DNA from 3 places in the Ancylobacter sp. FA202 genome. Region 3 is predicted to be linked to each of the others. Evidence: predicted binding sites of a transcription regulator. Region 3 holds the regulator's gene; each other region holds the start of a gene.
The links. The regulator LexA, encoded in region 3, represses DNA repair genes until DNA is damaged. The targets are predictions, from matches to a motif close to TGTTCNNNNTGTGTTCNG.
Positions count from the first base shown of each region.

Region 1: a site for LexA is predicted at 2,041-2,058, ahead of A3M1_RS0111350 (DNA recombination protein RmuC). Genes of this name have one in related genera too.
Region 2: a site for LexA is predicted at 3,883-3,900, ahead of A3M1_RS0100975 (ATP-dependent helicase). Genes of this name have one in related genera too.

Region 1 covers NZ_KB904818.1:2,527,663-2,538,154, forward strand. The annotation lists gene A3M1_RS0111345 (LysR family transcriptional regulator) at 1-692, opposite strand, end outside; gene A3M1_RS0111350 (DNA recombination protein RmuC) at 787-2,010, opposite strand; gene def (peptide deformylase) at 2,121-2,678, shown strand; gene fmt (methionyl-tRNA formyltransferase) at 2,727-3,644, shown strand; gene A3M1_RS0111365 (GNAT family N-acetyltransferase) at 3,641-4,090, shown strand; gene A3M1_RS0111370 (peroxiredoxin) at 4,244-4,879, opposite strand; gene A3M1_RS0111375 (YMGG-like glycine zipper-containing protein) at 5,109-5,366, shown strand; gene A3M1_RS0111380 (helix-turn-helix transcriptional regulator) at 5,426-6,052, opposite strand; gene A3M1_RS0111385 (pyridoxal-dependent decarboxylase) at 6,253-7,668, shown strand; gene A3M1_RS0111390 (DUF952 domain-containing protein) at 7,704-8,066, shown strand; gene A3M1_RS0111395 (quinone-dependent dihydroorotate dehydrogenase) at 8,071-9,153, shown strand; gene A3M1_RS0111400 (MATE family efflux transporter) at 9,367-10,492, opposite strand, start outside.
Region 2 covers NZ_KB904818.1:220,204-230,695, reverse strand. The annotation lists gene A3M1_RS0100985 (monovalent cation/H+ antiporter subunit A) at 1-1,228, opposite strand, end outside; gene A3M1_RS25600 (helix-turn-helix transcriptional regulator) at 1,339-1,566, shown strand; gene A3M1_RS0100975 (ATP-dependent helicase) at 1,765-3,837, opposite strand; gene A3M1_RS0100970 (hypothetical protein) at 4,025-4,369, opposite strand; gene A3M1_RS0100965 (HdeA/HdeB family chaperone) at 4,683-4,982, opposite strand; gene A3M1_RS0100960 (alkylphosphonate utilization protein) at 5,063-5,368, opposite strand; gene ilvD (dihydroxy-acid dehydratase) at 5,492-7,324, opposite strand; gene A3M1_RS0100950 (hypothetical protein) at 7,412-7,720, opposite strand; gene A3M1_RS0100945 (hypothetical protein) at 8,055-8,384, opposite strand; gene A3M1_RS0100940 (hypothetical protein) at 8,441-8,671, opposite strand; gene A3M1_RS0100935 (hypothetical protein) at 8,862-9,161, opposite strand; tRNA gene A3M1_RS0100930 (tRNA-Ile) at 9,341-9,416, opposite strand; gene A3M1_RS0100925 (SIMPL domain-containing protein) at 9,787-10,492, shown strand, end outside.
Region 3 covers NZ_KB904818.1:4,755,631-4,766,122, reverse strand. The annotation lists gene A3M1_RS0122205 (LpxI family protein) at 1-125, shown strand, start outside; gene lpxB (lipid-A-disaccharide synthase) at 122-1,300, shown strand; gene gltA (citrate synthase) at 1,425-2,732, opposite strand; gene gltX (glutamate--tRNA ligase) at 2,968-4,404, opposite strand; gene A3M1_RS0122185 (ComEC/Rec2 family competence protein) at 4,587-6,971, shown strand; gene lexA (transcriptional repressor LexA) at 6,965-7,660, opposite strand; gene A3M1_RS0122175 (GntR family transcriptional regulator) at 7,886-8,599, opposite strand; gene hpxZ (oxalurate catabolism protein HpxZ) at 8,684-9,064, opposite strand; gene glp (gephyrin-like molybdotransferase Glp) at 9,122-10,342, opposite strand; gene moaC (cyclic pyranopterin monophosphate synthase MoaC) at 10,353-10,492, opposite strand, start outside.

The sequences.
Region 1 (10,492 bases), 2.2 Mb from region 3:
ACATGCGAGAGCAGGGCGATGGTGGAATTGGCTTCCAGCATGGGGACGATCGTGGCGTGGCCCGCCTCGGCCAGCTGCTTGTCGACGATGCGGCGGTTCTGCATGTCGGGGGTGAGCAGGCACAGCGGCACCTGCGCGACATCTTCCCACGTCACCGTGGCGCGGTCGCCCAGCGGGGCGCCGACCGAGGTGAGGAAGCGATACCCCTCCTTGTAGAGCGGCACCGTCTTCAGCCGGCCGAGCGGGTCATTGTCGAGATAGGTGACGCCGGCATCGGCCTCCAGATTCTCGATCAGCCGCAGCACCTCGTTGGAGGAGGCGGAAATGAGGGTGAAGCGCACATCGGCATGCTTGGCGTGGAACGGCGTGGTCAGCTCCGACAGCATCGGCATCGCGGTGGGAATGGCGGCGATGCGCAGATGGCCGGAAAGCCCCTTGCGCATACCGGCGATTTCCTGCCGCATGGCGCGCACATCGCCGATGACGCGGCGCGCCCATTGCAGCGCCCGCTCGCCTTCCGGGGTGAAGCCGATGAAGCGCGAGCCGCGCTCGACCAGGCGCACGCCCAGCTGCTCCTCCAGTTGCTTGAGGCCGGCCGAGAGGGTGGGTTGGGTCACGCCGCAGGATTCCGCAGCGCGGCCGAAATGGCGCTCCTTGGCGAGGGCGAGCAGAAGTTCGAAACGGTCGATCACGCGGGAGGCTTTCTCAGACGTAACGATAGAAACGTTCTATCAAACTATCAGAAAAGCCAGTCCTTGCGAATTGGACGGATTAAAGAACGGCGCGCTATTCCGCCGCGCCGCGTAACGAAGATGTGGAAAGCGGCGGGGTCGGCAGCAGCTCCGCAAATCCAGCATCGCGCGGCCCGGCATCGCCTGTCGGCCCGTCGGCCTCGAATTCCAGCTGCTCGATCCGCTCGCCGCGCTTGGCGATCTTGTCGGCGGAGGTCAGCGCCTGCGCCACATCCTCGTTCATCTGGCCGAAATGCCGCTGCAGATTGCCGACCCGCTCGCGCAGCCGCACCACATCGGCGACCAGCTTGCCGCATTCGGCGCGGATGAGGTCGGCCTGCTCGCGCATGCGGGCATCCTTGCAGATCGACTGCACCACCTGCACCGCCAGCATCAGCAGCGAGGGCGAGACGAGGATGACGCGGGCGCGGAAGGCCTGCTGGATAATGTCGTCGAAATGCTCGTGCAATTCGCCATAGACCGATTCCGACGGCACGAACATCAGCGCCACGTCCTGCGTCTCGCCGCTGATGAGGTAGCGTTCGGCAATGTCCTTCACATGCCGGCCGACATCCCCCTTCAGCCGCGCTTCGGCCGGCTTGCGGGCCTCCGGCGTCTGTGCCTCGCGAAAGGCGGTGATCGCCTCCAGCGGAAATTTGGAATCGACCAGCAGCGGGCGCCTGTCGCCGGGCAGGAAGATCGCGCAATCGGCGCGCTTGCCATTGCCCAGCGTGTGCTGGAAGGCGAAGCTGTCGCGCGGCAGCGCGTCGGCGATGATCGCCTGCAGCCGGCCCTCGCCAAAGGCGCCGCGCGCCTGCTTGTTGGACAGGGTTTCGCGCAGGCTCATCACCTGCCCCGAGAGTTCGCCAAGGCTGGCCCGCGCCTGGTCCACGATGGCAAGACGGTCATTGAGCCGGGCGAGGTTTTCATGCGTCGCCTCGCTGGCGCGCGCCAGGCTCTCGCCCATGCGGTGCGAGGAGGCGTCGAGCCGCTCGGCCACGGCGCGGGCGAGTTCGCCCTGCCGGTGCGCCAGAACTTCGGCCATGGACTGCACCCGCCCCACCGTTTCCGCCTGGGTGCGGGCGAGTTCCACCAGCCGCATTTCCAGCTCGTCGGCCCGGCGCGCCTGCTCGTCCGCCTCGGCGGCGTTCTGCCGGGCGCTGCGGGAGACCGCGCGCAGCACCGCCACCAGCAGCAGGAAGGCGAGCGCGCCCGCGCCGGCCACCAGCTGCGCCAGCGTCACGGGCTGCGCGCCGATGACGAACAGAACCTGATCCATGATCCGCTTCTAGCAGATTCGACACGGCACGCGAACGTAGAGTGAACATCCCCCCCTAACCGTGCATTCGTTCCGTTGACCGAAGCCCGGCCAGCGATTATCTGGACGGCATGTCGATACGCCCGCTCGTGATCCTCCCCGATACCCGCCTGCGCCAGCTCTCCGATCCCATCGTTCGGGTGGATGCGCGCGTGCGCGCGATCGTCGAGGACATGTTCGAGACCATGTATGACGCGCCCGGCATCGGGCTGGCGGCGATCCAGGTCGGCATTCCCGAGCGCATCGTCACCGTCGATGTCGGCCCGCGCGAAGCCAGGGCCGAAGGCGCCGACGACGAGGAGGCCGAGCGCGAAAAGCACCCGCTGGCGCTGATCAACCCGGAGATCATCGCCGCGTCGCCGGAATTGTCGGTCTATTCCGAGGGCTGCCTGTCGATCCCGGAATATTACGCCGATGTCGAACGCCCGGCCAGCGTGCGGGTCCGCTATATGGACCTCAATGGCGAGACCCAGGAAATCGACGCCGATGGCCTGCTCGCCACCTGCGTGCAGCACGAGATCGACCATCTCAACGGCGTTCTGTTCATCGACCATATCTCCAAGCTCAAGCGCGACCGGGTGATCACCAGGTTCACCAAGCTGGCGAAGAAGGAGCGGACCGGGGACTGACCCCCGCCGCTCGCGACGCCTCGTTTCCATAGCCTTGCGGGGAGCCACATGCGCATCGTCTTCATGGGCACGCCCGATTTCGCCGTCTCCACCCTGGTCGAGATTGTCGGCGCCGGCCACGAGGTGGTGGCGGCCTATACGCGCGCCCCGGCGCCGGCCGGGCGGCGCGGGCTCGATCTGGTGCCCTCACCGGTGCACCGCGCCGCCGAGCGGCTGGGCATTCCGGTGCTGACCCCATCGACATTGCGCACGGACGAAGCGACTGAGACCTTCGCCGCGCATGAGGCGGAGGCCGCTGTGGTTGTCGCCTATGGCCGCCTCCTGCCGCAGGCCATTCTCGACCTGCCGGCGCTGGGCTGCCTCAACCTCCACGCCTCGCTGCTGCCGCGCTGGCGCGGCGCCGCGCCGATCCAGCGCGCCATCATGGCCGGGGACGCCGAGACCGGCGTCGCCGTGATGAAGATGGAGGCCGGGCTCGACACCGGGCCGGTTGGGCTCGTCGAGCGCGTCGCCATCGGGCCTGACATGACGGCGGGCGAACTGCATGACCGGCTGATGATCGTCGGTGGCGACCTGATGGGCCGGGCGCTGGCGGCGCTGGAGCGCGGGGCGCTCTCCTTCACGCCGCAGCCGACCGAGGGCGTGACCTATGCCGCCAAGATCGACAAGGGCGAGACCCGCATCGACTGGGCAAGGCCGGCGCAGGCGGTGCACGACCATATTCGCGGCCTTTCGCCCTTCCCCGGCGCGTGGTTTGATCTCGCCGGCACGCGGGTGAAGGTGCTGCGCTCGACGCTGGTCGAGGGTGTTGGCGCGCCCGGCACGCTGCTGGACGGGGCGCTCACCATCGCCTGCGGAGATGGCGCGGTGCGGCTGGTCGAGGTGCAGAAGGCCGGCAGCCGGGCGATGGCGGCGGACGAATTTTTGCGCGGCAGCGATCTCGCCGCGGGCATGGTGGTGACATGACGGACATACGCGCTCTCACGGCCGACGATCACGCGCACTGGCTGCCGCTCTGGCAGGCCTATCTCGTCTTCTATGAGGCGACGCTGCCGGCGGAAGTGACGCAGACGACGTGGCAGCGGCTTCTCGACCCGGCCGAGCCGGTGCACGGCGCGCTGGCGTTTGACGCCGGCGGGCAGGCGGTCGGGCTGGCGCACTGGCTGTTTCACCGCTCGACCTGGACGGTGGGCGAGGTGTGCTACCTCAACGATCTGTATGTGGACGCCAGCCAGCGGGGGCAGGGCCTCGGCCGCCGGCTGATCGAGCATGTTGCCGCTGATGCAACGGCGAAGGGCAGCCCGAAGGTCTACTGGCTGACCCACGAGACCAATCTGACGGCGCAGCGGCTCTATAATGGCGTGGCCGAGCGCACCGGCTTCATCCAGTACCGCAAGCCGCTGGCGCCCTGAGGGGCGCCTCCGGATTGCGTCATCCCGGACGGCCGCAAGGCCGATCCGGGATCGCGTGGTTCGGGATCGCCTGACATTGGCGAGCGATCCCGGCTCTGCGCTTCGCGCCGGCCGGGATGACGCCTTCGTTTTGCGGGGCGGTGGGCCGCGCCCTCACTTGCCCGGCTGCGGCACCAGGCGCAGATAGGGCTTCAGCGTCTTCCAGCCGCCGGGAAACTTCTCCTTCGCCGCCTCGTCGCTGACCGAGGGGACGATGATCACGTCCTCGCCGTCCTTCCAGTTCGCCGGCGTCGCCACGGCGTGCTGGGCGGTGAGCTGGAGCGAATCGATCACCCGCAATATCTCGTCGAAATTGCGCCCGGCGCTGGCGGGATAGGTGAGGGAGAGCTTCAGCTTCTTGTCGGGCCCGACGACGAAGACCGAGCGCACCGTCATCGTGTCGGAGGCGTTGGGGTGGATCATGTCGTAGAGGCCGGAGACGGTGCGGTCGGGATCGGCGATCAGCGGGAAATTCGGGGCGTAGCCCTGCGTCTCGGCGATGTCTTCCGCCCATTTCTCATGCGCGTCGAGCGGATCGACCGAGAGGCCGATCACCTTCACATGGCGGCGGTCGAATTCCGGCTTCAGCCGCGCCACCTGCCCGAGCTCGGTGGTGCAGACCGGGGTGAAGTTCTTCGGGTGCGAGAACAGCACGCCCCAGGAATCGCCCAGCCATTCATGAAAGCGGATCGGGCCCTCGGTGGTCTCGGCGGTGAAATCGGGAACGACGTCCCCAAGGCGGATGGTCATGACGAACTCCCGTGAGAAATCTATTATTTTTGTAGCATAATCGGCGTGGCGGCGTTTTGGAAGCGCGATCCTACTCCTCTTCCACGACAGTGGAACTGGCAGGCGCAGAGCACGTTACCCCTCGGGCGCTCCGCCGCAGCCGACGCGGTGGCGCGGGGCGCTGTCGTCATCAGGCAATGGCCGTCGCGATCTGCTGGGCAGGTCCGGCATGCTCAAAAGGAGTTGGATCATGCTCAAGATCGTTGTGCTTTCGCTGGCCACGCTCAGCATCGCCGCCTGCACCACCACGGAACGCCGCGCGGCCGGCGGCGCGCTGATCGGCGGCGGCACGGGTGCGGTGATCGGCGGCATCGCCGGCGGCGGCACTGGCGCGGCCATTGGCGCGGGCGTGGGTGCCGGCACCGGCGCGATCATCGGCGCGGCGACCTCGCCCGGTGACTGCTACGCCTATGACCGCTATGGCCGCCGCGTGGCGGTGCGCTGCTGATCGCAGGCGACAGACGGTTTCGAGAGGCGGCCCCCCAGCGGGGCCGTTTTCGTGCGTGGCTATTGGCTGGCCCAGAGTACCCGGGCGATCCAGGCGATCTCGCCGTCCTGCAGCAGACGGTCGGAATGCTCCGGGTTGAGCGAGCGCAGCTCCACCGTCTTGGCGGTCTGGCGCTTCAGCTCCTTGGCCAGCACCTCGCCCTCGCGGGTCTTCACCACCACCCGGTCGCCGCGCCGGATCGGCGCCGCCGGCGAGACCACCACAATATCGCCGTCGCGGTACAGCGGCAGCATGGAATCGCCTGAAATCTCCAAGGCATAGGCGTGTTCGTCGCCGACATTGGGAAAGGCGATCTCGTCCCAGGCGCCGCCGACCGGGAAGCCGGCATCGTCGAAAAAGCCGCCTTCGCCCGCCTGCGCGAAACCGATCAGCGGGATGGCGCGGCGCCCGCTGCCCGCGCCGTCCATCAGCGCCATGAACTCGTCGAGGCTGGTGCCGGTGGCCGCCAGCACCTTGGCGATGCTCTCGGTGGAGGGCCAGCGCGGCCGCCCGTCCGGCGCCTCGCGCTTGGAACGGTTGAAGGTGGTGGCGTCCAGCCCGGCGCGGCGGGCGAGGGCCGAGGCGCTGAGGCCCAGCCGCTCCGCCAGCGTGTCCAGGGCGCGCCAGATATGCGCGTGGCTGAGCATGAGTCGCGTCCAGAATTTTATCTGTTATCTAGGAATTATACCCTATTTCCGCCGCTGTCCAGCCGTTTTGCCGCGCGCGCCGTGCCTCCGGCGCCCGGCGCTGGACAGGGCGCGCGCGCTGCCTAGGATGGCCGCCCTTCAGGGCAGGGGCCGGGATGACACGAGACGACGCGCCAAACGACGACGCGCCACGCGACGACATGGAAGCGCTTCTGCTGGCGGCGGCGCGCCGGGCCATCGCCTATCGCACGGCGCAGCCGGCGCACCAGCGCGCCGAGGCAAGCTATGCCGACTGCGTCGCCGCCTTCGACGACGCGCTGCCGGAGGAGGGCGAGGCGGCACCGGACGTGCTGGCGGCACTGGTGGCGCGGGCCGAGCCGGGCCTGCACGCCGCCACCGGGCCGCGCTTCTTCGGCTGGGTCATCGGCAATTCGCATCCCGTCGGCGTCGCGGCGGATTGGCTGACGTCAGCCTGGGGCCAGAACACAGCCAATCATTTCGCCGCGCCCGCCGCCGCCGCTGCCGAGACGGTGGCGGCGCGCTGGCTGCTGGAGCTGCTGCGCCTGCCGGCGGAAAGCTCGGTCGGTTTCGTCACCGGCGCCACCATGGCGAGCTTCGTCGCCCTCGCCGCCGCGCGCGGCGAGGTGCTGGCGCGGGCGGGGTGGGATGTGGAGGCGCAGGGCCTGTTCGGCGCCCCGCCGGTGCGGGTGCTGATCGGCGAGGAGGCGCATGCCAGCGTGTTCTCCGCCCTGCACTATCTCGGCTTCGGCAAGGCGAGCCTGATCCGCGTGCCGGCCGACGCGCAGGGCGTCATGGAGCCGGATGCCTTCGGGGAGAGACTGGCGCGCGACGTGCCCGAGGGCGCGCCGCTGATCGTGGTGACGCAGGCCGGGCACATCCATAGTGGCGCCACCGACGCGCATCAGCGGATCGTGCCGCTGGCCCAGGCGCGGGCGGGGTGGGTGCATGTGGATGGCGCCTTCGGCCTGTGGGCGCGCGCCTGCCCGGCGCGGGCGCACCTCGCCGCTGGCGTGGAGGCCGCCGATTCCTGGGCCACGGACGGGCACAAATGGCTGCAGACGCCGTTCGATTGCGGCTATGCCATCGTGCGCGACGCCGACGCCCATCGCCGGGCGATGACGATCGCGGCGAGCTATCTGCCGCCGGTGAGCGAGCATGAGCGCGACCCCTCGCATTATGTGCCGGAGCTGTCGCGCCGCGCGCGCGGCTTTGCCAGCTGGGCGCTGCTGCGCCATTTCGGCCGCAACGGCATCGCCGTCCTGGTGGAACGCCATTGCGCGCAGGCGCGGCTTCTGGCCGGCCTTCTCGCGGCCGAGCCGGGCATCACGGTGCTGAACGAGGTGGTGCTGAACCAGGTGGCGGTGCGCTTCGGCGGCGCGGCGGACGCGGCCGAGGGCGATGCGCTCACCCGCGCCACCATCGCGGCGGTGCAGGAGGAGGGCACCTGCTTCGCCGCCGGGGCTTCCTGGCGGGGGCGCTGGATCCTGCGGCTCTCGGTGATCGGCTTTTCCACCACCGATGACGATATCCGCCTCTCCGCGCAGGCGATCATCGACGCCTGGCGCCGCGTTGCCAGTGCGGCCGGGGCCCTGTAGGACGGACCCCGACGGAAACGCGCGGGGAGTTGGACATGGCGGCGGCGCAGGCAAGCCTCATCTACAAGATCGCGCCGCGCACGCTCTGGCAGGCGGCCGAGAGCGCCGGACGGTTCGAGGGCGCGCGGGTGGATGTGGCTGATGGTTTCATCCATTTCTCCACCGCCGGCCAGGTGGCAGAGACCGCCGCGAAGCACTTTGCCGGGCAGGATGACCTGCTGCTGGTCGCGATCCGAGTGGAACTGCTGCCGCCGGACAAACTGCGCTGGGAGCCCTCGCGCGGCGGCGACCTTTTTCCCCATCTCTATGGCCCGCTCGCCCTCGACGCGGTGGCCTTCGTGCGCGACCTGCCGCTCGGCCCGCACGGGCGCCATCTGTTTCCCGCGCTGGAAGGTTGATCCCATGAGCCGATTGCTCGACCTCGCCCTTCCCTTCGCCCGGATGCTGGACCCCGAGACCGCGCATGGCCTGTCCCTCCGCGCTCTCGCCTGCCTGCCGCCGCGCCCGGCGCCGGTGGACGATTCCCGCCTCAACGTGTCCGCCTTCGGCCTCGCCTTTGCCAATCCGGTGGGGCTGGCGGCGGGGTTCGACAAGGAGGCGGAGGTGCCCGATGCCATGCTCGGCGCCGGCTTCGGCTTCGTCGAGGTGGGCACGATCACCCCGCGCCCGCAGCCGGGCAATCCGCGCCCGCGCAATTTCCGCCTGGTCGAGGACCGCGCGGTGATCAACCGCTACGGCTTCAACAGCGGCGGCCATGGCCCGGCGCTGGCGCGGCTTTCCGCCCGCACCAAGCGCGGGGCGCCGGGCATCGTCGGGGTGAATGTCGGGGCCAACAAGGACAGCACCGACCGCGCCGCCGACTATGTCGCCGGCATCCGCGCCTTTGCCGGGGTGGCGAGCTATTTCACCGCCAATGTCTCCTCCCCCAACACGCCCGGCCTGCGCGACCTGCAGGAGGAGCACGCGCTCGACGAACTGCTGGCCCGGGTGATCGCGGCGCGTGACGAGGCCGCACCCGGCGTGCCGCTGCTGCTGAAGATCGCGCCCGATCTCGCCTTGCCGCATCTCGACGGCGTGGTCATGGTGGCGCGGCGGCGGCGGATCGACGGGCTGATCGTTTCCAACACCACGATCTCGCGGCCCCCGAGCCTGCGCGCGCCGCAGCGGGGCGAGACCGGCGGGCTCTCGGGCCGGCCGCTCTTCGCCCTCTCCACCCGCATGCTGGCGGAAACCTATGTGCGGGTGGACGGCGTCTTCCCGCTGATCGGCGTCGGCGGCATCGACAGCGCCGCCGCCGCGCTGGCCAAGATCGAGGCCGGGGCCAGCCTCATCCAGCTCTATTCCGGGCTGGTCTATGAGGGGCTGGGGCTGGTCGACAAGATCAAGCAGGGCGTGCGGGCGAAGCTGACGCGCGAGACCACCACGCTCGCGGCGCTGACCGGGCGTCGCGCACGCGAATTGGTGGCGGCGCCGTTCCCGACCTAGAGCACATCAGGTGAAAACGGGTTCACCTGATGTGCTCTAGGTTTTTGTTTTTACGCATTTTCTTCACGCGAACCGGAACCCACTTCGCTCGAAAATGCTCTTGAGTGCGATCCGATCAGATTGAACCAATCTGATCGGTAAATCGCCCTCTAACTCTAAGATGGAGAACGCGTTATCCGATAAGCTTGCGATGCAGGCTGATCGGCGCGTGCTCTAGCCGAAGGTGCCCCGCTCCAGCGCCGGCAGCCGCAGCGCCAGGAACACCCCGCGCCCGGCGATGAAGGTGAGATAGGCGAGCCACAGGCCGCTATTGCCAAGCGGCAGCGTCAGCCACCAGGCGAGGAAGAACAGCGCCACCGCCGGGATCATCATGTTGCGCATGTCGCGCGCCCAGGTGGCGCCGGCATAGATGCCGTCATAGGCGAAGGCGGCGACTCCGAGCAGCGGGGTCAGCGCCGCCAGCGGCAGGAAGGCGCGGCCGACCTCGCGCACCTGCTCATTGGCGGAGAGCAGGTCGATCAGCGGCCCGCCGCCGACCAGCAGCAGCGCGGTGGCCGGCGCGGCGAAGCCGAAGCCCCAGAACAGCACCAGCCGCACCGCGCGGCGAAAGCCCGCCCGGTCCCTCGCCCCGACGCTCTGGCCGCAGATCTGTTCGGCGGCGGTGGAGAAGCCGTCGAGGAAAAAGGCCGAGACCATGACGATGTTGTAGAGCACCGCATTGGCGGCGAGCGTCACGTCGTCATGCCGCGCCCCCTGCGCGGTGAAGAACAGGATCACGCTCATGATCAGCGCGGTGCGGATCATGATGTCGCGGTTCACCGCCACCGTCTCGATCAGCCGGACACGGTCGATCACGGTGCGCCACGGCACGCGCCAGTTCCGGCCCACCAGCCGGGCGGCGGCGATGAGGCCGAACGCCGTCCCGGTGATCTCCGCCAGCACATTGGCGATGGCCGCCCCGGCAATGCCGAAATCCCACCACAGCACCAGCAGCACCGTCGCCACGGCATTCACGACCGCGATCAGGATCTGCAGGCCGAGGCCGATATCGGTGCGGGCGATGCCGACCAGCCAGCCGAGCACGGCGAAATTGCCTATGGCGAACGGCGCCGACAGGATGCGGATGGAGAAATAGACCGTCGCCGCGCTCCGCACCCCTTCGCTGGCGCCCATGCCGAGAAAGGCGAGATCGGCGAGCGGGCCGTGCAGCACGATGAGGGCGAGGCCGATGGCGGCTGAGATCAGCAGCGCGCGGATCAGCACCGCGCGCAGCTCCACGCTCTCGCCGCGCCCCAGCGCCTGCGCGGTGAGGCCGGCCGTGCCCATGCGGATCGAGCCG
Region 2 (10,492 bases), 4.5 Mb from region 3:
GCGAGCCGGTATGGTCGGCCACCGCCTCGGCGAAGAACATTTCCTTGGAGATGAAGCCGTTGAGCAGCGGCACCCCGGCCATGGCGGCGGCGGCGACCATGGCCAGCGTCGCGGTAAACGGCATGTAGCGGTAGAGCCCGCTCAGCTTGCGCAGGTCGCGGGTGCCAGTCTCATGGTCGATGATGCCGGCCGCCATGAACAGCGACGCCTTGAAGATGGCGTGGTTCAGCGTGTGGAAGATCGCCGCCACCGCCGCCAGAGGGCTGCCAAGGCCGAGCAGGAGGGTGATCAGGCCGAGATGGCTGATAGTGGAATAGGCGAGCAGCCCCTTCAGGTCCTGCTGGAAGATGGCGATGAAGGCGCCGAGCAGCAGTGTCACCAGCCCGGCCGGTACCACCAGGTAGAACCAGGCATCGGTACCCGACATCACCGGCCACAGCCGCATCAGCAGGAAGATGCCCGCCTTCACCATGGTGGCCGAGTGCAGATAGGCCGAGACCGGGGTCGGCGCCGCCATGGCGTGCGGCAGCCAGAAATGGAACGGGAACTGCGCGCTCTTGGTGAAGGCGCCAAGCAGGATCAGCACCAGCGCCGGCACGTAGAGATCGCTTTGGACGATGAGGTCGCGCGATTCCAGCACCTGGTCGATGTCGTAGCTGCCGACGATGCGCCCGACCAGCAGCACCCCGACCAGCAGGCACAGCCCGCCCGTGCCGGTAACGGTGAGCGCCATGCGGGCGCCGTCGCGCGCGCTCGCGCTGTGGTGCCAGTAGCCGATGAGCAGGAAGGAGAACAGGCTGGTCAGTTCCCAGAAGAACACCAGCTGGATGAGGTTGCCCGACAGCACGATGCCGATCATCGAGCCCATGAAGGCGAGCAGGAAGGAGAAGAAGCGCGGCACCGGGTCTTCGGGCGACATGTAGTAGCGGGCATAGAGCACGACGAGCGCGCCGATGCCGAAGATCATCATCGCGAACAGCCAGGCGAGGCCGTCGAGCCGCAGGGTGAAATCGAGCCCCAGCATCGGCAGCCAGGACAGCCAGAACTGCACCGGCGTGCCTTCCGCCACCATGGCGTAGAGCCAGATGGTGATCGCCATCCCCGCCACCGCCACGCTTCCCGCCAGAACCGCCGCGGCATTGCGCGCATGGGTCGGCAGAAACCCCGCAGCGAGGCTGCCGAGAAACGGCAGAAGCAGCGCGACGAGGAGAAGCGTGTCATGCGGCATAGGTAGCGGGAGCCTCCCTGCGGGCGGTGAATCCTAGCGTCTTGCGAGAGCATCTTGCGAGATGTCGCCCATTATGGTTGATTTGATCGTCTTCACGCAAGGCAGAAACGATGGAACTTGCGCCCGAACAATGCCGCGCGGCACGTGGGCTTCTCGACTGGACGCAGGAGCATCTGGCCGAGCGCGCCGGCGTTTCCCGTAGCACGGTGCGTGATTTCGAGCGGCACCGCCATGTGCTGCACCGGGGCACGGAAACCCTGCTGGTTCGTACCCTGCAGGATGCGGGCGTGATGCTGCTTCCTCGCGGCGAGCATGGGCCGGGGGTGCGGATACGCTGAAGCCATCGCGCTGCATGCCGTGCAACGCCTCGCCCCGGCGCGGGGCTCGTTCATGCACTCGCCAATAACCTTCCTCACGACCGGGCTTGACCCGGCCACCCAGGCTTTCACACGCCGCGCCGGTGGCTGGGCTGGGTCCCCGGGTCGAGCCCGGGGATGAGGGCCGCGGGGTGGGCGAGGGAAACGGAAAACAGCCCCTTACTTCCACATCGCCCGCATCCGCGCGCCGATATCGACGGCGGCGCGCGGCTCGCCTTGGCGGCCGGTGGCGTCGGCCTGCGCGGGTGGCCAACTGGCCATGGCGAAGCGGCCGAGGATGGTGGGCGGGATGAAGCGGGTGCGGGCGGCATAGACATGGCGGTCGCCGCGCGCGGCCTGCCCGTGGGTGAAGAAACGCTGCGGCAGCATCAGATGCAGGCTGTCCTTCGCCCGCGTCATCGCGACATAGAGCAGGCGCCGCTCCTCCTCGATCTCCTCGCGCGTGCCAGTGCCGAGATCGCTGGGGATGCAGCCATCCACCGCGTTGAGCACGAACACCGATTTCCATTCCTGCCCCTTGGCGGAATGGATGGTGGAGAGGATGAGATAATCCTCGTCGCGGTGCGGCGGCCCGGCCTCGGCGCTGGTAGCGTCCGGCGGGTCGAGCGTCAATTCGGTGAGGAAGCGGGCGCGGGAGGGGTAGCTCGCGGCGATCTGCGCGAGTTGCACGAGGTCGGCCTGCCGGCTGCCGGCATCCTCGTGCAGCCGCTCCAGCAGTGGCTCGTACCAGGCACGCACTAGGTCGAGCTCGCCCGGCCAGCCCGCGCTGTTCGCCTTCAGCTCACGGGCCATGGCGAGGAAGGAAGGCCATTCCTTTTCCGCGCGGGCCGGGGGCGTCACCGCCTCCAGCGCCGGCACCAACGTGCCGGCGGCATCGACCGCGTCGAGAATGCGCCCGGCGGTGGCGGGACCGAGGCCGGAGAGCAGGCGCAGCACGCGGAAGCCCGCCACCCGGTCGCGCGGATTCTCGACGAAGCGCAGCACGCCGAGCACGTCTTTCACATGGGCGGAATCGAGGAACTTCAGCCCGCCGAACTTCACGAAGGGAATGTTGCGGCGGGTCAGCTCCACCTCCAGCGGCCCGCTGTGATGAGCGGCGCGGAACAGCACCGCCTGCTGCTTGAGGACGATGCCGTCCTCGCGGTTCTCCAGCACGCGGGAGGCGATGAAATTGGCCTGTTCGATCTCGTCGCGCACGCTCACCAGCACCGGGCGCTCGCCGGCGGCGCGCTCGGACCAGAGATTCTTGGCGTAGCGCTCGCTGGCGAAATCGATCACCGCATTGGCGGCGGCGAGGATCGGCTGGGTGGAGCGGTAATTCTGCTCCAGCATGATGGTATCGGCACGGGGCGTGAAATGGCCGGGGAAATCGAGAATGTTGCGGACCGTGGCGGCGCGGAAGGAATAGATCGACTGCGCGTCGTCGCCGACCACGGTCAGACCGCGCCCGTCCGGCTTGAGACCCAGCAGGATCGAGGACTGAAGCTTGTTGGTGTCCTGATATTCGTCGATCAGCACATGGTCGAACCGGCTGGCCACCGTGGCGGCCAGCGCCGGCTCGCCCATCATCTGCGCCCAATAGAGCAGCAAATCGTCGTAATCGAGCACGTTTTGGCGCTGCTTTGCTTCGACATAGGCGCAGAAGATCGCCTTCAGCTCCCCGCTCCACCCGGCGCACCACGGGAAGGCGCGGCCGATCACCTCCTCCAGCTTCTGCTCGGCGTTCACCGCGCGGGAATAGATGGCGATGAGCGTACCCTTGGTGGGAAAGCGCTTCTCGGTCTTCGAGAAGCCGAGCTCATGGCGGATGAGGTTGATGAGGTCGGCGCTGTCCTCACGGTCGTGGATGGTGAAGTTCGGGTCGAGGCCGATATCCAGCGCATGGTCGCGCAGCAGGCGGGCGCCGATGCCGTGGAAGGTGCCGGCCCAGTTCAGCCCCTCGGTCAGTGCCCTGGCGTCGGGGCCCAGCACCTTTGCGGCGATGCGCTCGACGCGGCGCGCCATCTCCGCTGCCGCCCGGCGCGAGAAGGTGAGCAGCAGGATGCGGCGCGGATCGGCCTTGTTGACGATGAGATGGGCGACGCGATGGGCGAGGGTGTCGGTCTTGCCCGAGCCGGCCCCGGCAATGACGAGCAGCGGCCCGCCAATCACCTCGCCGATACCGGCGATGCCATGTTCAACCGCGCGCCGCTGCTGCGGGTTGAGCCGGTCGAGATAGGCGGCGGGGAGCATGGGCGGACGAATCTCCGGGTGGGGAACCTCCTGCCCAGAGAGCACGTTTCGCGTTTTGTTCCAATCGCACCGCACGTGGAGGGGCGGTAGGAACAGGGGTCGCCATGCCTCTCAGCCCCTCTTCCGAAACGAAAAAGGCCGCCCCGGGGAGAGGCGGCCTTTCCAGTAAAGCAACGGTTGCGCGCGATCAGCAGGGGGTCTGCTGGCTGGTGCAGTCGCGGTTGGAACTGGTGTCGTCCGGCCGGTCGGCATTGGCCGGGGCGGTCGCGCCGGCATCCGTGCCCATGGTGCCGGAGGTGGTGTTGCGACCTTCCGACGAGTTCATGCCCGAGCCCGCAGCGGGGTTCATGCCGCCGGCAGTGCTGTCGGTGGTGCCCGAATTGCCCGTCGCCGAGCCGCCAGTGTTGCCCGAGTCTGAAGCGCCAGCGCTCGACGATGAGCCGCCCGTGCCGGAGCTCTGGGCGAAAGCCGGGGCGCTGAGAGCAAGCATCGCGGCGAGAACGGCCGCCGAAGTCGTCTTGACGTTAATCATAGGATATCCTCCGGTTTGTGTGAGGAATAATCCTGAAGATTACGTATGGTTCCGAGATAAGTTATGTTATCTCTGCCTTAAATTGCTACCACTCGACTGCAAAATGGTAGTCATTATGCGTCTGTTGCACCAGATATTACCGGTGATACATGAAAATAACACCGGCAAAGGCGCCGGGACGGGGTCTCGTCGCGAGGCGTTTTTACGCCAGAGGAAAGCCAGCGCCGACCAGCCCGCGCCGCAGGCTGATCGGACAAAGTGTCGTCGATACTAAAGTGAGGGCGTCCCGCGACGGCCCGCCCCCGCGAGCGCCTCAGTTGTCGAACATCTCGTCGGCGGCGGTGATGAGGCCGATCGTGGGATTGGCGGCGCAATATTCGCCGAGCTTGCCGGCATTCTCGACGAATTTGTCGGTGTCGATGACAGGCGGCGCGTCGACATCCTTGTAATAGGCGTCGAGCCAGGCCAGCGTCAGCATGATCTCGGTCTTGTCACTCTCCAGGAACTGCGCGCAGGTCGTGGTGGAGAGGTCGATCTTATCCGCCAGAGCGGCGTGGGGCAGGCCTGCGGCGGCAGCGCCGGCAAGGGCGAAGGAGAGGACAAGCTTTCTCATGGATCAACCTGCGGGGGGTGAGCGGTGGCACGCCGAAAGCTACCATGCCACCACGCCGCGCGCCACGCGGCCCCGCCCTCTCAGCCGCGCTTGCGCACGAATTCGGTGCGCAGGACCAGGCCCTTGATGCCCTCGAAGCGGCAGTCGATTTCCTCCGGATTATCGGTGAGGCGGATGGTCTTGATCACCGTGCCCTGCTTCAGCGTCTGGCCGGCGCCCTTCACCTTCAGGTCCTTGATGAGGACGACGGAATCACCGTCCACCAGCACGGTGCCGGAGGCATCGCGCACTTCCGGCGCGGCGGTGGCGGCCGCTTTCATTTCCGAGGCCGGGCGCCATTCGCCGGTGGCTTCGTCATAGACATAGGCGTCGTCTTCGTCGGCCATGCGGGCCTCCATGGGTCGTCTTCAAAGGATCGAAGCGAAGAAGGCGGAGCCCGCGGCCCCGCCTCCTGTGCTGTTGCGGCTGACAGCCGGCGCGGTTGGCGCGGCCATCGGGTCATTGCCCGCTCAGGGAATCTGCCGCACGGCGCCCTTGGCGGCGCTGGTGGCGAGCGCGGCATAGGCCTTGAGCGCGGTGGTGACGTTGCGCTTGCGCGGTTCGGCCGGAACCCAGCCCTTGGCCTGCTGCTCCTCGCGGCGGGCGGCGAGTTCGGCCTCGTCCACCGCGAGGTGGATCCGCCGGTTGGGGATGTCGATCTCGATCACATCGCCCTCGCGCACCAGCCCGATCGTGCCGCCTTCCGCCGCTTCCGGCGAAACATGGCCGATCGAAAGGCCCGAGGAGCCGCCGGAGAAGCGGCCATCGGTGATGAGCGCGCATTCCTTGCCGAGGCCCTTCGACTTCAAATAGCTGGTCGGGTACAGCATTTCCTGCATGCCCGGCCCGCCGCGCGGACCCTCATAGCGGATGAGCACGATCTGGCCCGGCTTCACCCGGTTGCCGAGAATGCCGGAGACGGCGTCGTCCTGGCTCTCGAACACACGGGCGGTGCCGGTGAACTTCAGGATGCTCTCGTCGACGCCGGCCGTCTTCACGATGCAGCCATCCTCGGCAAGGTTCCCGTAGAGCACGGCGAGGCCGCCATCGCGGGAGAAGGCGTGCTCCAGGTCGCGGATCACGCCCTTTTCGCGGTCGAGGTCGATTTCGTCATAGCGGGCGGCCTGGCTGAAGGCGACCTGGGTCGGCACCCCGCCCGGCGCGGCGCGGAAGAACTCGTGCACCGCCTCGCTTGCGTTGCGCTTTACATCCCAGTGCTCCAGTGCCGCGCCGAGCGAGGTGGCGTGGATGGAGCCGACCGAGGTGTCGAGCAGGCCGGCCCGGTCGAGCTCACCCAGAATGCCCATGATGCCGCCGGCGCGGTGGACGTCTTCCACATGCACATCAGGCACCGCCGGGGCGACCTTGCACAGCACCGGCACGCGGCGCGAGAGCCGGTCGATATCGGCCATGGTGAAGGGCACCTCGCCCTCATGGGCGGCGGCGAGCAGATGCAGCACGGTGTTGGTAGAGCCGCCCATGGCGATGTCGAGCGTCATCGCGTTCTCGAAGGCGGCGAAGCTCGCCACCGAGCGCGGCAGGATGCTGGCATCGTCCTGCTCGTAATAGCGGCGGGCGAGATCGACGATGGTGTGGCCGGCCTCGACGAACAGCCGCTTGCGGTCGGCATGCGTCGCCAGCGTCGAGCCATTGCCCGGAAGAGCGAGGCCGAGCGCCTCGGTGAGGCAATTCATCGAATTGGCGGTGAACATGCCCGAGCAGGAGCCGCAGGTCGGGCAGGCCGAGCGCTCGATGACGGCGACGTCTTCCTCGGACACTCGGTCGTCGGCGGCGGCGACCATGGCGTCGACCAGGTCGAGCGCCTTGGTCTTGCCGTTCAGCACCACCTTGCCGGCCTCCATCGGGCCGCCGGAGACGAACACGGTCGGGATGTTGAGGCGCAGCGACGCCATCAGCATGCCGGGGGTGATCTTGTCGCAATTGGAGATGCAGACCATGGCGTCGGCGCAGTGCGCGTTGACCATGTACTCCACGCTGTCGGCGATCAGTTCGCGCGAGGGCAGCGAATAGAGCATGCCATCATGGCCCATGGCGATGCCGTCATCGACCGCGATGGTGTTGAATTCCTTAGCGACGCCGCCCGCCGCCTCGATCTCCCGCGCCACCAGCTGGCCGAGGTCCTTCAAATGGACATGGCCGGGCACGAACTGGGTGAAGGAGTTGACCACGGCGATGATCGGCTTGCCGAAATCGCCGTCCTTCATGCCGGTGGCGCGCCAGAGGCCGCGCGCGCCGGCCATGTTGCGCCCATGGGTGGTCGTGCGGGAACGATAGGCGGGCATGGAATTCCTCCAAACTCTTTGCCGCGCTTATGCCCCCCGTCGGCGTATCGCGCAACCGTTTAGGAGGTGCGGAACCCCGGCATGGCCTCAACGCCAGCGAAAGCGCCGCTCGCGGCAGAGCTGGCCGACGAGGCATTGGGGATTGTCCCGCGTGGCGATCCAGGCCGGCTTGGAGCGCTGGGACTGGCAATAGCCGGCATCGGTGACGAAACGGTCATAGAGGTTCGGCCCGGTGCCGATGACCACCGCCCCCTCGCGCTGCACCAGCGCCCGCGCCTGCGCGCAGCTCATGGTGAGCGAGTTGGGCATGGACTGCGCGGCGGCGGGCAGGGAAAGACCGAAAAGGGCGGCAAAAGCTGCCGCCAGCCAGGCGGAGGTGACGGAAGGGGTATGCATTATCGGGCCTCGTCGTTTCTCTCTCCATGGGCGGAGCGTCGCCCTCGAAATGACGCCGGGGTGCCGAAGGTCAAGTGCCGCCGCTGGCGGAGGCGATCACACGCGCGCGCGCCGCCGTGCGGGCACTGACGCGGCGTCGCGGATCGTGGCCTTGCGTGCCCCAAAAGGAAAGGGAGGGGGAGACGCTCGTCTCTCCTCCTCCCATCGGTCCTGGAAGCGCGGCTACCCCTGCATCCAGAGACGGTCGCAGGGGCACGATCAGCCTGCCGCGCCCTATTTGAGAAGGAAGGCTGTGCCGGGTTGGGACTCAGGCCGCAGCCCAGCGCCGGACGTCCTAGCGACGCCCAGAGGCCAAATAGGCGATCAGCCCAATCGTCAACAGGCCGGCGATCGCGATGGCCGGATGCCGGCGGACCTGCGCCGCCACTTCGTCGGCCGCGTGCCGGGCGTGGCCGCCGGCTTCCTCCAGCAGGTCGGCACCACCATGCGCGGCATAATCCAAAGCCGCGCCGGCCCGTGCAGCGCCCTGACGCGCGTAGCGGCTGGCGTAGCGTCGGACACTGTCGCCTCCCTGGCTGGCAAGCGATCCGGTCAGCTTCGCCACGTCGCGGCGGAGGACATCGAGATCGCGCGAGAGGGTGGCGAGGTCGGTAGAGGTGGCCATGATTTTGCTCCTTCGTGATGAAGGGGAAACGCGGTACTGACGACCGGGTTCCGCCGTCAGGACGCATGCCGAGCAGGCATGGACGGCAGCGGCACGGCATCGACCTCTACCACGTCAACGACCAGCCGGCGGACCTGCGGACAGCCGGCCATGACGCCCCAGCCATGCACCAGCACCGCAGCTTCGTCGTAGTCGGGAACCACCGGCTGCAGCTTCATGGCCAGACGTCCCTGCTGCCGATCGAACGAAAGGCTGGAGGAGTCGATGTCGAATTTATGCGCGAGCATGGAGCGACCTCCCGTTGCAACAATCGTTAACAATTGGTGAACGAGATTGTTCCCGGCGAAGGCGGGCGACGTTCGGCCGGCGGACTGCGGGACCTGACGACGGCGTGGCGGATCAGGACGGTTGTCTCTGCGACATTGGCGGCGGGAGAGCCGGCAAACCTCGCAATCAATGGCCGGCCATGACTTTCATCTATTGCGTCTTTCCATCGATCGCGACGCGCGTCGTGCGGGCGTTCTCAAATTCGCACACAGCGGATCGCAATTCATCGTTGCGTATGAAGGCGCCCTGAACCTTGCCGTTCTGCGCGTCGCCGGTAACCGTCATCGCGGAGACCTCGCCAGCACTGAGATCGTGGCCTGTCGCGGTTTCAAGGTGGCTCTCGCATTTCAACCTAGCGGTTGTGGCGGGGGCATCGCCGCGCATGACCCACAGGCCGCCGATACCGGCACCGATAATGACGAGAGCTTTCAGGCCCGGATAGAGTTTCATGATGCCTCCTGAAAATCACTCGCTCTGCGCCGGGCGTTGCCCGCGCCGCAGGTCGCTCCCGTTGGCGAGAGCATCACAGGATGTGATGATGGAAGCTTGTGGGAAGCTTGTCGGGACGCGGCCGCACCTGAACCCGCGCGAAGCGCGGCAGGCGAAAATTCGGCACGTCGTTGAAATAATGGTGGGCCCGGTAGGACTCGAACCTACAACCAGACCGTTATGAGCGGTCGGCTCTAACCATTGAGCTACAGGCCCGGCCGGCGGTGCTGTGGAGCGGCGCGGGCGGTGGAAACTAGCAAAGCGATGCGCCCGCGCCAACTGCGTCGCGGTGGCCATCCACCTTGGCGTGAGGGAAGGGAGCGCTCCGGCGGGAAAGACGTGCGCTCGGGTCCGTTTCGGGGCTCGGGGCTCTGGGCTTGGCGCGACCGCCGCAACGCGGCCCTGCGACGTTGCGCAGCGCGGCTTGCAGCGCGGCCGCGACCCATCCCGGTGCGGCTGACGGCGTCGCCGCCGCAATCCCGCCGCCTTCGCGCGGTGCTCTGGCGTGCCGCACCGTCAGTGCGTCAGCTCAGGGACATGCCGGCCGACCGACGCCTGTCCCGGCAGTTTCAAGGAAGTGAAAGACATGAAGTTTCTCCGCGCCACCGCCTGCGCTGCCTTTCTCGGTGCCGCCGGGCTCGTCGCCAGCCTGTCGCCGCTCGCCGCGCAGGACCTCGCCCCCAACGCCCGGCGGGCGACGCTCTCGGTCTCCGGCGAAGGCCTGGCCAGCGCGGTGCCCGACATGGCGACGCTGACCTCTGGCGTGGTGAGTGAGGGCAAGACGGCGCGCGAGGCGCTCGACGCCAATTCCGCCGCCGTGGCGACGATGATCGAGGCGATCAAGGCGGCGGGCGTCGAACCGCGTGACATCTCCACATCAGGCTTCTCGGTGCAGCCGCAATACGCACCGCAGAAGAAGGAGGGCGACCCGCTTCGCATCGCCTCCTATCAGGTGAACAATGCCGTCACGGTGCGGCTGCGCGATCTCGGCAAGCTCGGCGATCTGCTGGACCAGCTTGTGACCAACGGCGCCAACCAGATAAGCGGCATCGCCTTTGACATCGCCGATCCCGCCAAGCTGGAAGACACCGCTCGGGCCGAGGCGGTGAAAGAGGCGCGCCACCAGGCCGAGATCATCGCCCAGGCTGCCGGGGTGCGGCTGGTGCGGGTGGTGTCGATCGCCAGCGACGCCGGCCCCCGGCCGATGCCGCGCATGATGATGGCGGCGCGGGCGGAGAAGATGGATTCGGTGCCGGTGGAGGCCGGCGAGACGCAGGTGCGCGCCGGCGTCA
Region 3 (10,492 bases):
TGGCCGGCATCGCGCTGGAGGCCGGCGGCGTCATCGTCGCTGATAGCGCGGCCTTGATCCGGCTCGCCGACGAGAAGGGCCTGTTCATCCTGGGCGTCGAGCGCGAGGGGACACAGGGCTCATGAGCGGCCCGGCTGCTCTCGACATATTCATCGTCGCCGGTGAGGAATCGGGCGATGTGCTGGGTGCCGGGCTGATGGCGGAGCTGAAGGCGCTCCATGCCGGCGCGGTGCGCTTTCGTGGCGTCGGCGGCGCCCGCATGCAGGCGCAGGGGCTGGTGCCGCTCTTTCCCATGGAAGACATCACCGCGATGGGTTTCGCGCAGGTGATCGGCGGCCTGCCGCGCATCCTGCGACGTATGGGCGAGACGGCACAGGCCATCATTGCCCAGCGGCCTGATATCCTGGTGATGGTCGACGCGCCTGATTTCACCCATCGCGTCGCGCGCAGGGTGCGGGCGCGCCTGCCGTCGCTGCCGATCGTCAAATATGTCGCGCCAACCGTCTGGGTGTGGCGTCAGGGGCGCGCCAAGGCGATGGCGCCGGATTTCGACCGGGTGCTGGCGCTGCTGCCCTTCGAGCCCGAGGCGATGCACACGCTGGGCGGTCCGCCGACCACCTATGTCGGCCACCCCTTGCTGGGTGAGTTGGCCACGCTCCGGCCATCTGCCGAAGAGGCGGCCCGGCGCGCCGCCGCGCCGCCGGTGCTGCTGGTGCTGCCTGGCAGCCGGCGAGCGGAGCTGGCGCGCTTAGGGGCGACCTTTGGCGAGGTGCTGGCGCGGCTCATGGTCAACGTGCCGGATGTCGAGCCTGTGCTGCCGACCCTGCCGGGCCGGCGGGCCCAGGTGGAGGCCATGGTGGCAACCTGGCCGGTCAAGCCGCGCATTCTTGTCGAGGATGAGGAGAAGCGGGCCGCCTTCCGGGTGGCGCGGGCGGCGCTGGCGGCGTCCGGCACGGTGACGCTGGAACTTGCGCTTGCCGGCGTCCCGACCGTGGCGGCCTATCGGGTGCCCTGGCTGGAGGGGCGTATCGCGCCGTTCTTCATCCGGGTGAAGACGGCGATCCTGCCCAATCTCATTCTCGATGAGCCTGCCATGCCGGAATATCTGCAATGGCACATCGACCCGCCGGCCATGGCGGCGCAACTGGCGCGGCTGATCGCTGGCGGGCCTGAGCGGGAGGCACAGCTTTCCGCTTTTGCACGGCTCGACTCTGTCATGGGCGAGGGCGGCGATCCGCCCAGCCGGCGGGCAGCGCGGGCAGTGCTGGAAACGCTGGCACAGCGCCGTACTGAGAACTGAACCCGAGCGGGCGCGGCAACGAAAAACCCCGCCTTCCAATGCGGAGGACGGGGTTTCCAGTATCAGGCCATCAGCACACGTGCATCGCGATCACTTGCGCGCCGCGATCACTTGCGCGCCGCGATCACTTGCGGCGGGCGATCGGAACGTAGTCGCGCTGGGTGGCGCCGGTGTAGAGCTGGCGCGGACGGCCGATGCGCTGGCTCGGATCCTCGATCATTTCCTTCCACTGGCCGATCCAGCCCACCGTGCGGGCGAGGGCGAACAGCACGGTGAACATGGAGGTGGGGAAGCCGAGGGCGCGCAGCGTGATGCCCGAATAGAAATCGATATTTGGGTACAGCTTGCGCTCGACGAAATACTCGTCCTGCAGCGCGATCCGCTCCAGTTCGACGGCGATGTCGAGCAGCGGGTCGTCCTTGATGCCAAGCTCGCCGAGCACTTCGTGGCAGGTGCGCTGCATGATCTTGGCGCGCGGATCGTAGTTCTTGTACACCCGGTGGCCGAAGCCCATCAGCCGGAACGGGTCGTTCTTGTCCTTGGCGCGATTGATGAACTCGGGGATGCGGTCCACCGAGCCAATCTCGCCGAGCATTTTCAGCGCGGCCTCATTGGCGCCGCCATGGGCGGGGCCCCACAGGCAGGCAATGCCGGCGGCGATGCAGGCGAAGGGGTTGGCGCCCGACGAGCCGGCGAGCCGCACGGTCGAGGTCGAGGCGTTCTGCTCGTGGTCGGCGTGCAGGATGAAGATGCGATCGATGGCGCGCGAGAGGATCGGGTTGACCTTGTACTCCTCACAGGGCACCGAGAAGCACATGCGCAGGAAGTTCGAGGCGTAGTCCAGATCGTTCTTGGGGTACACGAAGGGCTGGCCGATCGAGTACTTGTAGGCCATCGCCGCCAGCGTCGGGATCTTCGCGATCATCCGGATCGAGGCGATCATGCGCTGCTGCGGATCGGAGATGTCGGTGCTGTCGTGGTAGAAGGCGGAGAGCGCGCCGACCGAGGCCACCAGAACGGACATGGGGTGCGCGTCGCGACGGAAGCCGTGGAAGAAGCGGCTCATCTGCTCATGCACCATGGTGTGGCGCGTGACGCGGTAGTCGAAATCGGCCTTCTGGGCGGCCGTTGGCAGTTCGCCGTAGAGGAGAAGGTAGCAGGTTTCGAGGAAGTCGCTCTCGGCCAGCTGTTCGATGGGGTAGCCGCGATAGAGCAGGACGCCCTCGTCGCCGTCGATATAGGTGATCTGGCTTTCACAGGAGGCGGTGGAGGTGAAGCCGGGATCGTAGGTGAACTTGCCAGTCTGGCTGTAGAGCTTGGCGATGTCGATGACATCCGGCCCTATCGTGCCGTTCAGGATCGGAAGCTCCCAGCTTTCATCGCCAATGGTGAGCGTGGCGGATTTTGGCGCGTTGCTTTGGCTGGCGTCCATGCGGGGTCTCCCTGAACCTTGAGAACCGGATCTGAAACGGATCGCGTCTTTTGCGGGGGCCGCGCCTGCCTTGCGGCAATGTGCAGCGGAGACGGGGGATGTCCCACGGCGGCCCATGGTCAAAGTCGTAGCGGTTTCGACCCGCCCTCGCAAGCGCAGCGAAACCGCTCCCGCATTGCGGCCGGGAGCCGGGCAGACGCCTGTTCCGGCGGGCCCGGCTACCTCAGGGAAGGCATTACGCTGGCGCAGCGGCGCCTGTCTGGTCGGCGATGCGGGCGAGCGATTCCTCCCGGCCCAGCACCGTGAGAACGTCAAAGATACCGGGCGAGGTGGTCTTGCCGGTCACGGCCGCGCGCAGTGGTTGGGCCAGCATGCCGAGCTTAACCCCTTGCGCCTCAGCCACCGCTCGCACCGCCGCCTCGGTCTCGGCAGCGTTCCATTCGCTCACCGCCGCGAGCTGTCCGGCAGCGGCCGCCAGCAGCCGGCGAGCGTCCTCCGTGAGCAGTGCCTGCGCCTTTTCTTCCAGGGGCAGCGGGCGCGTCCGCCAGATATAGGCTGAGTTTTCAATGAGTTCGAGCAGGGTCTTGGCGCGCTCCTTCAGTCCCGGCATGGCGGTGAGCAGCTGGGCGCGGCGCTCCGGCGTCAGCGCGGCGGCGATTGTGGCGCCGTCGGGAATATGCGGGAGCAGGGCGTCGATGGCCTCGATCAGCTCGGCGTCGGGGGTCGAGCGGATATACAGGCCGTTGATGTTCTCCAGCTTGGCGAAGTCGAAGCGCGCCGCCGAGCGGCCGACCCGGTCGAGGTCGAACAGGCGGGTCATCTCCTCGGTGGAGAAGATCTCCTGGTCGCCATGGCTCCAGCCGAGGCGGACGAGGTAGTTGCGCAGCGCGGCGGGCAGGTAGCCCATGGCCCGATACGCATCGACGCCGAGCGCACCATGCCGCTTGGAGAGCTTCGCCCCGTCCGGCCCATGGATCAGCGGGATGTGCGCCATCTTCGGCACCCCCCAGCCTAGCGCATGGTAGATCTGCGTCTGACGCGCAGCATTGGTGAGGTGATCGTCGCCTCGGATGATGTGGGTGACGTTCATGTCGTGGTCGTCCACCACCACCGAGAGCATATAGGTCGGGGTGCCATCGGAACGCAGCAGGACGAGGTCGTCGAGGTCCTTGTTGGGAATCACCACCCGGCCCTGCACGAGGTCGTCGATGACGGTCTCGCCCTCGGTCGGCGCCTTCAGGCGGAACACCGGCTTGCGGTCGGCCGGCGCGTCCGCCGGGTCGCGGTCGCGCCAGCGCCCGTCATAGCGCGGTGGGCGGCCCTCTTTGCGGGCGGTCTCGCGCATCTCCTCCAACTCCGCCGCGCTGGCGTAGCAGGGATAGGCGCGGCCGGCGGCGATCATCTGCTCCACCGCCTCGCGGTGCCTTTCGGCCCGGGCGAACTGGTAGATCACCTCGCCGGACCAGTCGATGCCGAGCCATTTCAGCCCGTCGATGATGGCGTCGATCGCCTCCGGGGTGGAGCGCTGGCGGTCGGTGTCCTCGATGCGCAGCAGCATCGTGCCGCCCTTGGCGCGGGCATAGAGCCAGTTGAACAGCGCGGTGCGGGCGCCGCCAATGTGCAGGAAGCCGGTGGGCGAGGGGGCGAAGCGGGTAACGACGGTCTCGGACATATCTCTTCCGTCTGCGCCGGAGGGACGGCGGCGAAGCATGGCGGGCGCGGAGCGTGCGTGTACCATAGGAGTACGATGCGGGAAAAGCGGGCCTTCCGCCGGGGCTGGACCGCAACGGGCCGCGCGCCGCGTGACAAGGCAGCAGGACAGGGCAGCGAAACACGCGCAAGGGGCATCGGGGGATGCACGAGCCGCCGCAGCTGGGGCCGGGAGACGCGCCGCGTCGGCGCGCGCGGGCGGCTGTGCTCGGCGCGGGGCGGGCGAGGCGGCACCCGAACGACTGGCGCCTGCCGCAACTGTCTCTGGCGGGGCTCTGGCACGGCGCGGCGACGGCGCTGGCGCGCGAGCTCGACGACCGGCGCGGCTTCCTGTTCCTGCCGATCGGCTTTTCCGCCGGCGCCGCGCTCTATTTCGCCGCGCCGCAGGAGCCCCTGCCCTATGCCGGCTTTGTGCCGGCCCTCGCCTTTGCCGGCCTTGCTGTGGCGGCGCGGGCGCGGCCCCTCGCCTTCCATCTGCTGGCGCTGCTCGCCGTCATCGCCGCCGGTTTCGCGGTGGCGGCGCTGCAGGTGCAGCTGATGGCGCATCCGGTGCTGGGCCGAACGCTGAACGCGGTTGAGCTGCGCGGCTATGTCGAGGCGGCCGAGCTTCGCCCGCGCGGCAGCCGCATCACCCTCGCCGTCACCGGCATGGAGCGCGCCGGGGTGGAAATGCCGAGGCGGGTGCGCGTCACCCTCGCCGGTCGGCAGCCGCCGGCGGTGGGCAGCCATGTGACACTGCGCGCCACGCTCGGCCCCCCGCCGGGGCCGTCCTATCCCGGCGGCTTCGATTTCGGGCGGGCGATCTGGCTGGATGGCATCGGTGCCACCGGATATGCGCTCGGCCGGCCGCAGCTGAGCCCCGCAGCTGTCGCGCCGCCGCCGGGGCTGGCGCTGACCACCTGGCTCGACGGCACGCGGCACGCCATCGCCGCACGCATCCGCGCGGCGCTGCCGGGGGAGGAGGGGGGCGTCGCGGTCGCGCTCGTTACCGGGCTGCGGGACGCGGTGCCGGAATCGATCGAGGAAAGTATGCGGATCTCCGGACTGTCGCATGTGCTGTCGATTTCCGGCCTGCACATGGCGCTGGTGGCGAGTACCGTGTTCTTCCTGGCGCGGGCGCTGCTGGCGCTGGTGGCGGATCTCGCGCTCTACCGGCCGATCAAGGCCTGGGCGGCGCTGCCGGCCATGCTGTCCGCCAGCTTCTACCTGCTGCTCTCCGGCGCCGAGGTGCCGACCCAGCGCGCCTATGTGATGACGTTGCTGGTCCTGGCCGGCATCGTGCTCGGCCGGCCGGCACTGACCTTGCGGACGCTGGCGGTGGCGGCGCTGGTGCTGCTCATAGTGTCGCCCCGGGCGGTGCTCGATCCGGGGGCGCAGATGTCGTTCGCCGCCACGCTCGGGCTGATCGCGGCCTATGAGCGTTTCGGCTTCCTCATCACCCTTCCCTCCGAGAAGGCCGGCCGCTGGCTCGGGCTGCCGGGGCGCTATATCGCGGCACTGGTGCTGGCGTCGCTGGCGGCAGGTCTGGCGACAGCACCCTATGCCGCCTATCACTTTCAGCGCCTGGCGCCGCTGAGCCTGCTGGCCAATCTCGGCGCCATGCCGGTCGTGTCGTTCGTCGTCATGCCGGCGGGGCTCGCCGGCTCGATCCTGATGCCGTTTGGCTGGGACGATCCGGCCTGGCGGCTGATGGGCTGGGGCCTCGCCCGCATGCGGGACATCTCCGATCTGGTCGCGGCGCTGCCCGGCGCCGATCGCGGCGTGCCAGCCATGCCGATGGCCAGCCTGGTGCTGATCAGCCTCGGATTGATGGTGCTGTGCCTCGCGCGCACAAGGCTGGTTGGTCTCGCGCCGCTGCTGGCGCTCGCCGGCATCGCCACGGCGGCGACGGCGCCGCGTCCCGACCTGCTGGTCGATGCCGAGGCGCGCACGGTGGCGGTGCGTGGCAGGGATGGCACTCTCGCCTTCATGGGCGACCGCGACACCGGAATCGGCGGGCGCTTTGCGGTTGAGCAGTGGTTGAGCGCGGACGGGCAGCGGGCGCGCTTCGGCGCGAGTGACCTGACCGCCGCCGCGGCCTGCGATCCGCTTGGTTGCACGCTTCCCCTGCCGGATGGGCGGCTGGTGGCGGTGTCGCGCGACCGAGATTCGCTGGAAGATGATTGCCGCCTGGCGGCTGTGCTGGTGACGCCCTACGCGCCGCCTCTCGACTGCGCGGCGACGGTGATCCACCGCGACGTGCGCACGGCCATCGGCGGAGTCGCCGGCACACTGATGCCGGATGGCAGCCTTGCTCTCGCCAGCGCGCGCCCGGCGCAGGGAACGCGGCCCTGGGAGCCGAAAGTCCCATCTCCGCCACCTCCAGAGCCGGAGCGCGGCGGGGATGCCCGCGGCTCGCCTCCGAGTAAAAACGCAACCAAGCCGGCCGCTACGTCGCCGCCTGCCATCTCTGGCCCCGCCCAGGCGATCGACGCGCCGCTTTTCTCCTCGTCCGAGATAGAGCCGGCTGCCGCCGACGATCCTCAGTAGCGGCGGAACAGCCCGACCAGCTTGCCCTGGATGCGAACCCTATCCGGGCCGAAAATGCGTGTCTCATAGGCCGGGTTGGCGGCCTCAAGCGCCACTGAGGCGCCCTTGCGGCGCAGGCGCTTGAGTGTGGCTTCCTCGTCATCGATCAGCGCGACGACGATCTCGCCGGTGATGGCGGCGTCGCATTTGCGGATCAGCGCCAGATCGCCATCGAGAATGCCGGCCTCGATCATCGAATCGCCGCGCACTTCCAGCGCGTAATGTTCGCCGCCCGACAGCATTTCCGGTGGCATGCCGATGGTGTGGTCGCGCGACTGGATGGCGGAAATCGGCGTGCCGGCGGCGATACGGCCCATGACCGGGATCGATACGACGCGGCGGTCGCCATCGTCGTCCGACGCGGGGCGCACCTTGCCGAGATTGCCCTCGATGACATTGGGGGAGAAGCTGCGGACAGGCTTCGCGGGCTGCGCGTCCTCCGGCAGGCGGACAACTTCCAGCGCGCGCGCCCGGTTTGGCAGGCGGCGGATGAAGCCGCGCTCTTCCAATGCGGTGATCAGCCGGTGGATGCCAGACTTCGAGCGCAGGTCCAGCGCCTCCTTCATTTCCTCGAACGAAGGCGGCACGCCGTCCTGCTGGAGGCGTTCATTGATGAACAGAAGCAGCTCATGCTGTTTGCGGGTGAGCATCAAGAGAACCCCGTCTGCCGGCCGATGCCGAAACGAAACAAATCACGAACAAAGACTAGCCGTTCTTATTGTGTTCCACAATGGGTAAAGGGAGCCTAAACGCCCGCCGGCCCGCCACAATCACGCTGGCGATGGCGAATGGTGGACGCCGGGAGCGGCGGGCGGGCGGCCAAGGCGGCGCAATGTGCCGCCGTTGCGGTAGGCCAGCCAGGTCGCAGAGCGCGGTCAAAGCGTCTGGGCGTATTGCTCATAGGCGTCGTGCACGATGGCGATATGGTCGCGCATGGCTGTGGCGGCGCCGTCGCGATCGCCGCGCAGGATGGCGGTGGTCACCCGGTCATGTTCGGCATGCGAGAGCGCCAGCCGCCCCAGCGCGCGGAACTGGGCTCGGCGGAAAGGCGAGAGCCGGCGGCGCGTGCCCAGCGTCAGCTCGATCAGATAGTCATTATGGCTGCCGGCATAGATCGAGGTGTGGAACTGTTCATTGGCCTCGCGATAGGCCGCAAAGTCGCCCAGTCGCATGAGTTCGCCCATGCCGAAATGCAGACGCTCCAGCTGCTGCCGCTCCGGCGGCGTCATATTGAGCGCACTAATTCCGGCGCAGAGCGCTTCCAGCTCGGCCATCACCTCGAACATGTTCTGCAGCCGCGCGACGCTCGGGCGCGCCACCACGGCGCCGCGATGCGGGCGGGCATCCACCAGGCCCGAGGCGGCCAGCTCGCGCAGCGCTTCGCGCACGGGGGTGCGCGACACGCCGAAGCGGGAGGCGAGGGCGGTCTCGTCCAGTGCCGTGCCGGGCGGCAGCGCACCGCGGGTAATCTCGTCGGCCAATTGCATGCGCAACTCCTCGGCCCGCGTCACGCGCAAGGGGCGAGCGCCATTGGTGCGGGCGCCGGTGGTTGGCCGATCAAGGGGCAGGCGGACGGGCAGCACCGACATGAGCAAACACACGACAGACAGAAGCGCCCGAACGCCGGGCGACCACTGGCATCTTTAGCCGTCGCACCGGGCTTCACCAAGAGCTCAGAGGGGATCGTCGATCACGCTGACATGCGCGGCGGCGACCTTCCAGCCCTGCGGGGTCCGCATCCATGTCTGCATCTGCCGGCCGATGCGACCCGCCGCACGCCGAAACAAGGTGGAGGCTACCGCCATGTCGCGGCCATAGGTGGTGATGACCGTGCCTTCCAGCGTGCGCTCCAGCCCGGCGGGTGAGCGGGCGGCGCGAAAGGCACGGATGGCCTCGATGCCATAGAGATTCTCACCGCCGCCATAGCGGATCGTGCGGGCATCGTCCCAGAACAGCGCGTCGAGCGCGGCGACATCATTGCCGACCAGCGCCCGCTCATAACGCTCGAAGGCGGCGCGGACCTCGGCCACCACTTCGGGAAGATCGATGTCCATGCGCGGCCCCTCATCTCGCTGGCGAAGGCCTGAGCACACAGGCGCGCGGTGGCGGCGTCAATCCTCCAGCCGCAGAATCTCGCACATCTCACCGGCTTCGGCCGCCGGGGCATGCGGGCGGCGGACGAGAAGAATGTCGGCGCGGGCGAGGTTGCGCAGCATGGAACTGTCCTGTACCGGCAGCGCCCGCACCAGCGGCACGCCGTCGGTATGGCCGACGATTTCCGCCCGCTGGAAATCCATGCGCTGCTCGTTCGCCTTCACATCGGCCGCGAGGCGGGCGGGCACGAGTTCGGGATGGGCCGGCACCGCAAGCCCCTGCAGCGCCTTGATGAGCGGCACCAGGAACAGCAGCGCGCAGACATGGGCCGAAACGGGGTTGCCGGGAAGCCCGAGCACCTGCGTCTGCGTCGCGGCGGCGCGGCCGAACATCAGCGGCTTGCCGGGACGGAGCGCGATCTTGTGGACCGCCAGCGCGACGCCCTGCGCGGTGAGAGCGGGGGCGATCAGGTCATGGTCGCCGACCGAGGCACCGCCCGTCGTCACCAGCACGTCGAAGCCGCCATCGAGGGCGGCGCGCACGCCCGCCTGGGTCGCCTCCATCGTGTCGGGCAGAATGCCGAGATCCGTCACCTCGGCCCCGGTGGCGAGGGCCAGCGCAGCGACCGAATAGAGATTGGAGACGATGACCTGATGCGGGTTTGCCCCCGCGCCCGGGCGCACCAGCTCGTCGCCGGTGGAGAGCAGGGCGACGCGCGGCCGGCGCGCCACGCTTACCGTGTCGACATCGCCAGCCGCGACCAATGCGAGGTCGCGCGCCCGCAGGCGGTGGCCTTGCGGCAGCAGCGTCTCGCCGGCGGCGAAGTCGCCACCCGCGCGGCGGATGTGCCGGCCTTGTGTCGCCGCCTCGGTGAGGGTGATGGCGTTGCCCTCGCGGCGGGTGTCTTCCTGGATGATGATGGCGTCGGCACCCTCGGGCAGCACCGCGCCGGTGAAGATGCGGACCGTGGTGCCGGGCTCGACGCGGCCGACAAAGGGGCGACCGGCGGCGGATTCGCCAATGAGTTCAAGGGTGGTAGGCACGCTCGACACGTCCAGTGCCCGCACGGCGTAGCCGTCCATGGCGGAAACGTCGGCACCCGGCGTGGTGCGGCGGGCGAGCACCGGGGCGGCGAGAACCCGGCCGGCAGCCTCAGCCAGCCCGACTGGTTCGGCACCGAGCGGCGCGGCGGTGGAGAGGAGGAGGGCCAGCGCCTCCTCAACCGGCATCAGCGCCATGGTTCTCTCCTCAATCCGCCTGCCAATGCCCTGATCGGCCGCCATTTTTTTCGAGCAGCCGGACGTTGCCGATCCGCATGCCGCGATCGACCGCTTTCGCCATGTCGTAAATGGTGAGGCAGGCGACGGTGACGGCTGTCAGGGCTTCCA